2 linked regions of the Bryobacter aggregatus MPL3 genome follow. The main gene of each other region encodes a partner of the protein of the gene in region 2 in a complex. Links are inferred from orthologs where the notes say so. Each region holds a gene or a part of one and is shown on either strand. Other genes may lie near its edges.

What was found. The genes of interacting proteins can lie anywhere in the genome.
Region 1: the proteins of M017_RS0110090 (region 2) and accD are in contact, whole or in part, in a solved structure (PDB 8UXZ), measured with the Escherichia coli proteins. The link is inferred for Bryobacter aggregatus MPL3 from one-to-one orthologs.

What each region holds. Positions count from the first base shown.
Region 1 is NZ_JNIF01000003.1:35,173-37,914, reverse strand. It holds accD (acetyl-CoA carboxylase, carboxyltransferase subunit beta), read right to left. Parts: upstream 1,924-2,742; coding sequence 1,078-1,923; downstream 1-1,077. Other genes in the region: M017_RS27230 (SpoIIE family protein phosphatase), read left to right, coding at 2,380-2,742; M017_RS0100530 (23S rRNA (pseudouridine(1915)-N(3))-methyltransferase RlmH), read right to left, coding at 1,935-2,357; M017_RS0100540 (N-acyl-D-amino-acid deacylase family protein), read right to left, coding at 1-1,071.
Region 2 is NZ_JNIF01000003.1:2,131,972-2,135,935, reverse strand. What follows is about bases 1,076-3,964. They hold M017_RS0110090 (acetyl-CoA carboxylase carboxyltransferase subunit alpha), read right to left. Parts: upstream 3,014-3,964; coding sequence 2,138-3,013; downstream 1,076-2,137. Other genes in these bases: dnaE (DNA polymerase III subunit alpha), read right to left, coding at 3,021-3,964; M017_RS0110095 (hypothetical protein), read right to left, coding at 1,850-2,128; M017_RS0110100 (efflux RND transporter periplasmic adaptor subunit), read right to left, coding at 1,076-1,739. Also shown: M017_RS0110105 (ABC transporter ATP-binding protein), read right to left, coding at 1-314; more of M017_RS0110100, read right to left, coding at 318-1,075. UniProt on the Escherichia coli protein: Component of the acetyl coenzyme A carboxylase (ACC) complex. First, biotin carboxylase catalyzes the carboxylation of biotin on its carrier protein (BCCP) and then the CO(2) group is transferred by the carboxyltransferase to acetyl-CoA to form malonyl-CoA.

The DNA.
Region 1 (2,742 bases), 2.1 Mb from region 2 along the record:
TGATTGCGGCAAGCGGCGCAGCGCGGAGATTTGGCGGATGTTCTTGCCTTCGTAGCTCGGCTCAAAGCTGCAACGGGCGACGGTTGTGTATTCGAAATCGGAATAGCCGCGCTTTGTGTTGAAGTCGAGCGTTTCGTCGAAGATCTTCTTGCGGGTGGCCTTGTCTTGCAGCCGCTCCACTAGCTTCTCCTGCCCGCCGGCGAGCGCCCAGGTGGGCAGCGTCGTTGCGAGGGTGGTGGAGTAGGCGATGTAGGGATATTGATCGACGGTGATGTCGACGCCTGCGAGCCGGTTCTTCTCAATCAGCTCGATCATCTGCGGCGTGTTGCCCCAGAAGGCTTTGGTGTCCTGCTTGAGGTGCGAGATCTGGACCCGCGAGCCAGACTGCCTGCCCACTTCGATCGCCTCTGCGATGGCCTCGAGCACCTTGTCGCCTTCATCGCGCATGTGCGACGCATAGAGTCCGCCGTAACGCGCGGAGACTTGCGCCAGTTCGATCAGCTCGGCGGTGGCTGAGTAGGTGCCGGGTACGTATTCGAGACCGGTGGAGAATCCGACCGCGCCCGCGTCCATGGCCTTCGAGACCAGCGCTTTCATTCGCTCCATTTCGGCCCGAGTCGCCTTGCGGTCTTCCGCCCCGATCACCTCGCGGCGAATGGAATTGTGGCCAATGAGTGTGGCGAGATTGATGCCGATCTTTGCCTGGTTGAGCTTCGAGAAGAAGTCTTTGAGGTCGAGTTCGCTGCCGCCGCAGTTGCCGGTGACGACGCTGGTGACGCCGTCGCGCAGGAAGTTTTCGGCCTGGGGCTGATGGAGGATGCCTCCTTCAGAGTGCGTGTGGACATCGATGAAGCCAGGGGTGACGATGCGGCCTTGGGCTCCAATGGTTTGCGAGGCGGTTTTGCCGGTGAGGTTCCCGATCTTGGCGATCTTGCCGCCACTGATCGCCAGGTCTGCATGGAACCATGGGTTTGCGCTGCCATCGACGATGCGCGCTCCACGGATGATGAGGTCGTAATCGGCGGCAAAGGCAGAGATCGCGAGAAGGCTGGAGGCGAGGAGTCTAGCCATGCCGTGTCAGTTCACGAAAAAGTCGAAGCTGCGTGCGAGATAGGGGCGAAGATCCTGACGGGAGACGATGGCGTCGAGAAAGCCGTGGGCCACCAGAAATTCGCTGCGCTGGAAACCTTCGGGTAGTTTCTGGCGGATGGTCTGCTCGATGACGCGCGGGCCGGCAAAGCCGATGAGCGCGCCGGGTTCGGCAATATTCAGATCGCCCAGCATGGCAAAGGAGGCGGTGACGCCGCCCGTGGTGGGGTCGGTGAGGATGCTGATGTAGGGGATGGACGCCTCGTCCAGACGCATCAGGGCGCTCGAAATCTTCGCCATCTGCATCAGGCTGACGGCGCCTTCCTGCATGCGCGCGCCACCGGTGGCGCTGACCACAACCAGCGGCTGCCGGCCTGCGAGCGAGCGCTCGACGGCCCGGGTGATCTTTTCTCCCACCACGGCGCCCATGCTGCCGCCAATGAACTTCAGCTCCATGGCGCAGGCGTTAACTGTGTGTGTGCCGATACGGCCCTGGCCGCTGAGGACAGCGTCCTTACTGCCGGTGCTCTCCTGCATGGCCTTGAGCCGGGCCTTATAGGGCTTCGAATCGGAGAAGGTCATCGGATCGGTGGAGACCAGATCGGCGTCAAACTCCGTCCAGACCTTGTCGAAGAGGAGATTCATCCGCTCTCGTGCATCGATGCGGAAGTGATAGTTGCATTTGCTGCAAACGTTATGATTCTCTTCAAGATCCTGCCGGAAGATGATCTGCTTGCAGCCTTCGCATTTGACCCATAGGCCTTCGGTGCGTACCGTGCGATCGGCATCGCTTGGGGTATCGACGCCGGGCTTGTCGCGCTTAAACCAAGACATGAACTTTCAGTTTAGCGGGGATAGGGATGCCCGCGCAGGGTGGCGAAGGCGCGATAGATCTGTTCGGCCAACATTGCCCGGGCCAGTTCGTGCGGAAAGGTCATTGGTGACAGCGATAAAAGCAGGTCGGCTTTGGGCTTCCAGGCGGGCGGAAGACCGTCGTGGCCGCCAATCAGGAAGACGATATCGCGGGAGAGACGTTCGGCATCGGCGGTGAATTCGATGAAACGGGCGGAATCCCAATTTTTGCCAGCCGGGTCGAGGAAGACTTTGTGGGCGGCAGAGTGTTTGGCGAAGAGGTCGTAGCGGCCGGGGTGGATCTCGCGCATGGAGACGGTGGCCCAGCGGCCGGTGCGCTTCAGGAATTCTTCTGCCATCGCGTTGGAGTGTTCGTCGCGAGCTTTGCCAATGTAGAGCAGATCAAGGCGCATCATCGTTACTATAAAGAGTCAGCCCATGGCATTGGAACTCAGCATTCGCACGCAGGACGGAGCAACTCGTAATTTCCCTCTTCAGGGAGCACTGGTTGGCTTAGGCCGTGCGACCACCAATGAGCTTTGTTATGCGGAAGATTTTGGGCTTTCGCGCCAACATCTGAGCTTTGAGAAGATTGATGGCGTCTGGCATGTCCGGGACTTGGGGAGCAAGAACGGGACGACTGTGAACGGGTTTCGCATCGCCAACTCGACTCCTTTGGCCAACGGCGACATCATTCATGCCGGGCATCTGCAAATCAGCTTTGGCGGCGAGGATGAGCCCGCTGCGATCAACCAGACGGTGATGTTTGTCGAGCATGCCGATGTCGAATCGGCGCCGGCC
Region 2 (3,964 bases):
TCCTTGTTCCGGATGCGCGCCAGATCGTCGTCCGACATCGAACTGACCAGGCTGCCATTGATGTAGTATTCACCACCGGTCGGGGTATCGAGACAGCCGATCAGGTTCATCAAGGTCGACTTGCCGGAACCCGAAGGTCCCATGATCGCGACATATTCGCCGCGCCGGATCTCAATCTCCGTACCGTTGACGGCATTGATCACCTGATCGCCCATGACATAGGTTTTCTTCAGGTCATAGGTGCGGATGACGATGCCATCGCGTTTGAGTTGCTCGCCACGGAGCTTCGGGTCCGTAGCAACGGCAGTAGACATGGATTAAGATTCCGCCTTCGTTATGGTCTTATTGTCTACTTTAACCTTTGCGTCGTTGCGTAGGGTACGAATCACCTTATAGGAACCTGTAATGATCTCCTGCCCCTCCGTCAAACCGCTGGTCACTTCGATATCCGTTGTGCCGGTGATGCCGGTTTCCACCTTCTGGAAGACGGCCTGGCCATTCTTCACCACAAAGACACCCTGTACTTCTTCCTTGGCTGCCTTCACTTGGGCCGGATTCATCGTCTGATCCTTCTTGTCACCCTCCTTGACAGCAGCGAGATCGCCCTTCTGCCGCACGGTGAGCGCCTGGATCGGGATCGCCAGCGTCTTCGGACGCGTCGCCGTGGTCACCCGCGAGGTACAGGACAGGCCGGGACGGATTTCCTCCGGAGGATTCTCGAGAGCAATCACCACCTTGAAATCTTTTGCTTCCTGCGAGGAGATGGCGCTTTGCGAGGCCGCAAGGCCGGTGGAACGCAGAATCGCCGTGTTTCCGATCTCAATCACCTTGCCGGTGAACTTCTTGCCCGGAATGGCGTCAATCGTAATCTCGGCCCGCTGGTCAAGCGCGACATTGACGATATCGGTTTCGTCCACCTTCACCTCCGCGGTGATGATCGACATGTCGGCAATCGTCATGATCAGGCTGGCGGCGGAATTCTGGATCCCCGGCACCACTGTTTCGCCCACCCGCACCGGCAGGTTGGTCACCACGCCGTCAATCGGGCTGGTGGCCATCGTGCGCTGCAGGACGTCGGCAGCAGAACGGAGATTCGCCTGCGACGCCGTCACCCGGCGCTGGGCAGCGGAGAGCGTGGCGGCCTGCTGGGCCTTCGCGGCACGCAATTGGAGAACACGGGCCTGCGCTTCGCGAACCGCGGCTGCATTGGACTCGTAAGCACTCTTCTTGAGTTCGTAATCCTGACGGGCGATCAGCTTCTCTTTGTACAACTGCTCGGCGCGATCGTAATCGAGCTTTGCCCGGCTGGCATCGGCTTCAGCGCGCTCAATCGAGGCTTGCGCCGATCGAATATTCTCGTCAGCGGCCTTCAAACCGGCTTCGGTCGCGGTCGACTCGGCCTCCGAACTGGCAACATTCGCTCGCTGCGCTGCCAGTTGCGCTTCCGGTTGCACCGATTCGAGCTTAGCGAGCAGCTGCCCTTTCTTGACGCGCTGGCCTTCCACAACCAGAATGTCGGTAATCCGCGACGGCGCATTCGCGTTCGAGCCGATGTTGATGTAATTCCTTGGCTTGATCTCGCCGGATGCAGTGACCAACGAGACGAGATCCTGACGCGTAACCACCGCCGATGTCACGGCAATGATGGCATTCTGCTTCATCTTGTAATTGGCAAATGCGGCGACGCCGCCAATTGCCAACACGCCAATTCCGATGGCGACTTTCCACTTAGTTTTCAACGATCGACTCCCGAATGATTCAGACGACAGATGGCCCAAAAAAGTTCAAAAAACAACACTTTCGAGTTCAGGGACGCTGAAACCGTCTTTTTCTTACAACGTCGCAAAGTTTATTTGCGGTTCAACCATTTCACACTCACCGGTTGGGAGCCGGTGCAAGCCATACTGTCGGTCATCCCGGAAGCGATCATCGCACAGGCATTGTCGGTGGCGGCACGCACGGCCAACTCTTCGCTGGCCCCCAGCGCGGTACGGCAATTCTTGCGGCCCTGATACTCCATGCAGACTTCCACACGATATTGGCTGTAGGACATCGTGTTGTAGATGAGGGCTCCCAGAAATGCAATGGCGCCCACAATGATTCCAACAACGAGTTTGGGATTCTTCATGTCCGTTCCTTAGCCCGTGAAGAAGGGAGCCATCTTGCGGAATTTCTGGTAGCGCTGGTCCACCAGTTGGCCCGGACTCAGCGTGGACAAGTCTGCCAGAGCCCGGCGGATTGCCACGCCCAGCAGTTCGCCCGCCTGATCGAGATTTTCGTGTGCCCCGCCGGCCGGTTCCGGAACAATTTCATCAATGATGCCGCGCTCGAGCAGATCGGGCGCCGTCAGCTTCAGCGCCGCGGCGGCGAGTTCAGCCTTCGCCGAATCGCGCCAGATGATCGCGGCGCAACTCTCGGGCGAGATCACGCTGTAATACGCGTTCTCCAGCATCAGAATCCGGTTGCCGACGCCCATGCCGAGCGCGCCCCCGGAACCGCCTTCTCCAATCACCACAACGATGACCGGCACCCCCAGACGCGACATCTCGCGCAGGTTGTAGGCAATCGCTTCCGCCTGGCCGCGTTCTTCGGCGTCCATTCCTGGGTAGGCGCCCGGCGTATCGATCAGCGTCACAATCGGACGTTGGAACTTGTCAGCCAGCTTCATCAGCCGCATCGCTTTGCGGTAGCCTTCCGGCTTGGGCATGCCGAAGTTGCGGGCCAGCTTCTGCTTAGTGTCACGCCCCTTCTGCTGCCCGATCACCATCACCGGCTTGCCGTCGAGGAAGGCATAGCCTCCCAGAATGGCCTGATCGTCGCCAAAGTGACGATCACCGTGCAACTCAGCGAAATCGGTGAAGATCCGCTGGATGTAATCGGATGCGTGCGGGCGTTTCGGATGACGGGCCAATTGCACCTTCTGGTATGCGGGGTTTGGACCTGCCGGTACTGGCGCGGGCGTACTATCGGGATGAAGCGCGTGGATGCGCGCTGTAATGTCTTTCTCGGACATTCTGTGTCTAGGCTTCGCCTGTTGCCTCAAAGGAGTTCGCTCCGAACAACTTTGCCAACTCGCCTTTGAATTCTCTGTCTGCTCTCACTTTAGAAGCCAGATCTAATGTTAGCGAAAAGTCGCGGCTCTTTTCGAGAACAATGCGAATCCCTGCTGGTCCCGGCTTTCTTTGGATCAGATCATCAAGCGCCTTCGCCCGTTCCGCCTCCTCACCATTCAGCTTGATTTTTAACTGCACCATTGATGGAAGTTTGACACGAGCGTTGTCGAGCGCCACCAGATCCTGGATCGACAAGCGCGGTGGCGCCGCCTCATCCACCAATACTTTTGCCGTAATAATCACCGCCTTGTCTTCTTCGAGGTACTTCGAAAGTCCTTCAAACTTCGAGGCAAACACCATGCAATCCACGGTTCCATGGAGATCTTCCAATTGCATCGCCGCCCACATTTCCTGCTTCTGATTCCGCTTCCGCTGGATCGCGTTTAAAATGCCACAAACCTTCACCTCGACGCCGCGCTCCACACCCACCAGCGTCGCCGTGGTGTGCGTGCCCAGGTCTGTCACCTTGTCGAGGTATTGGTCGAGCGGGTGCCCGGTGACATAAAAGCCGAGCAGTTCTTTCTCTCCAGTCAGCTTCTGCGGGGCCTCCCAATCGGGCACATTCGGTAGCTCTTCTGCGACTTGCTTGTCCGGGCCTCCACCAAACATGTCGCCAAAGAGCCCGGACTGGCCGGAGTTGCGATCCTTCGATGCCCGGATGCCGGTCTCAATCGCCGCATCAAGAATCGCCATCTTCTGCGAACGGGTGCCCTTCAATTCGTCCATCGCGCCGCAACGGATCAGCGATTCGATCACGCGCCGGTTGACCGCCTGCATGTCGACGTTCTCGCAGAACTCATAGAGCGAGTTGAACTTGCCCTTCTCCGCGCGGACCTTGACGATCGCCTCCA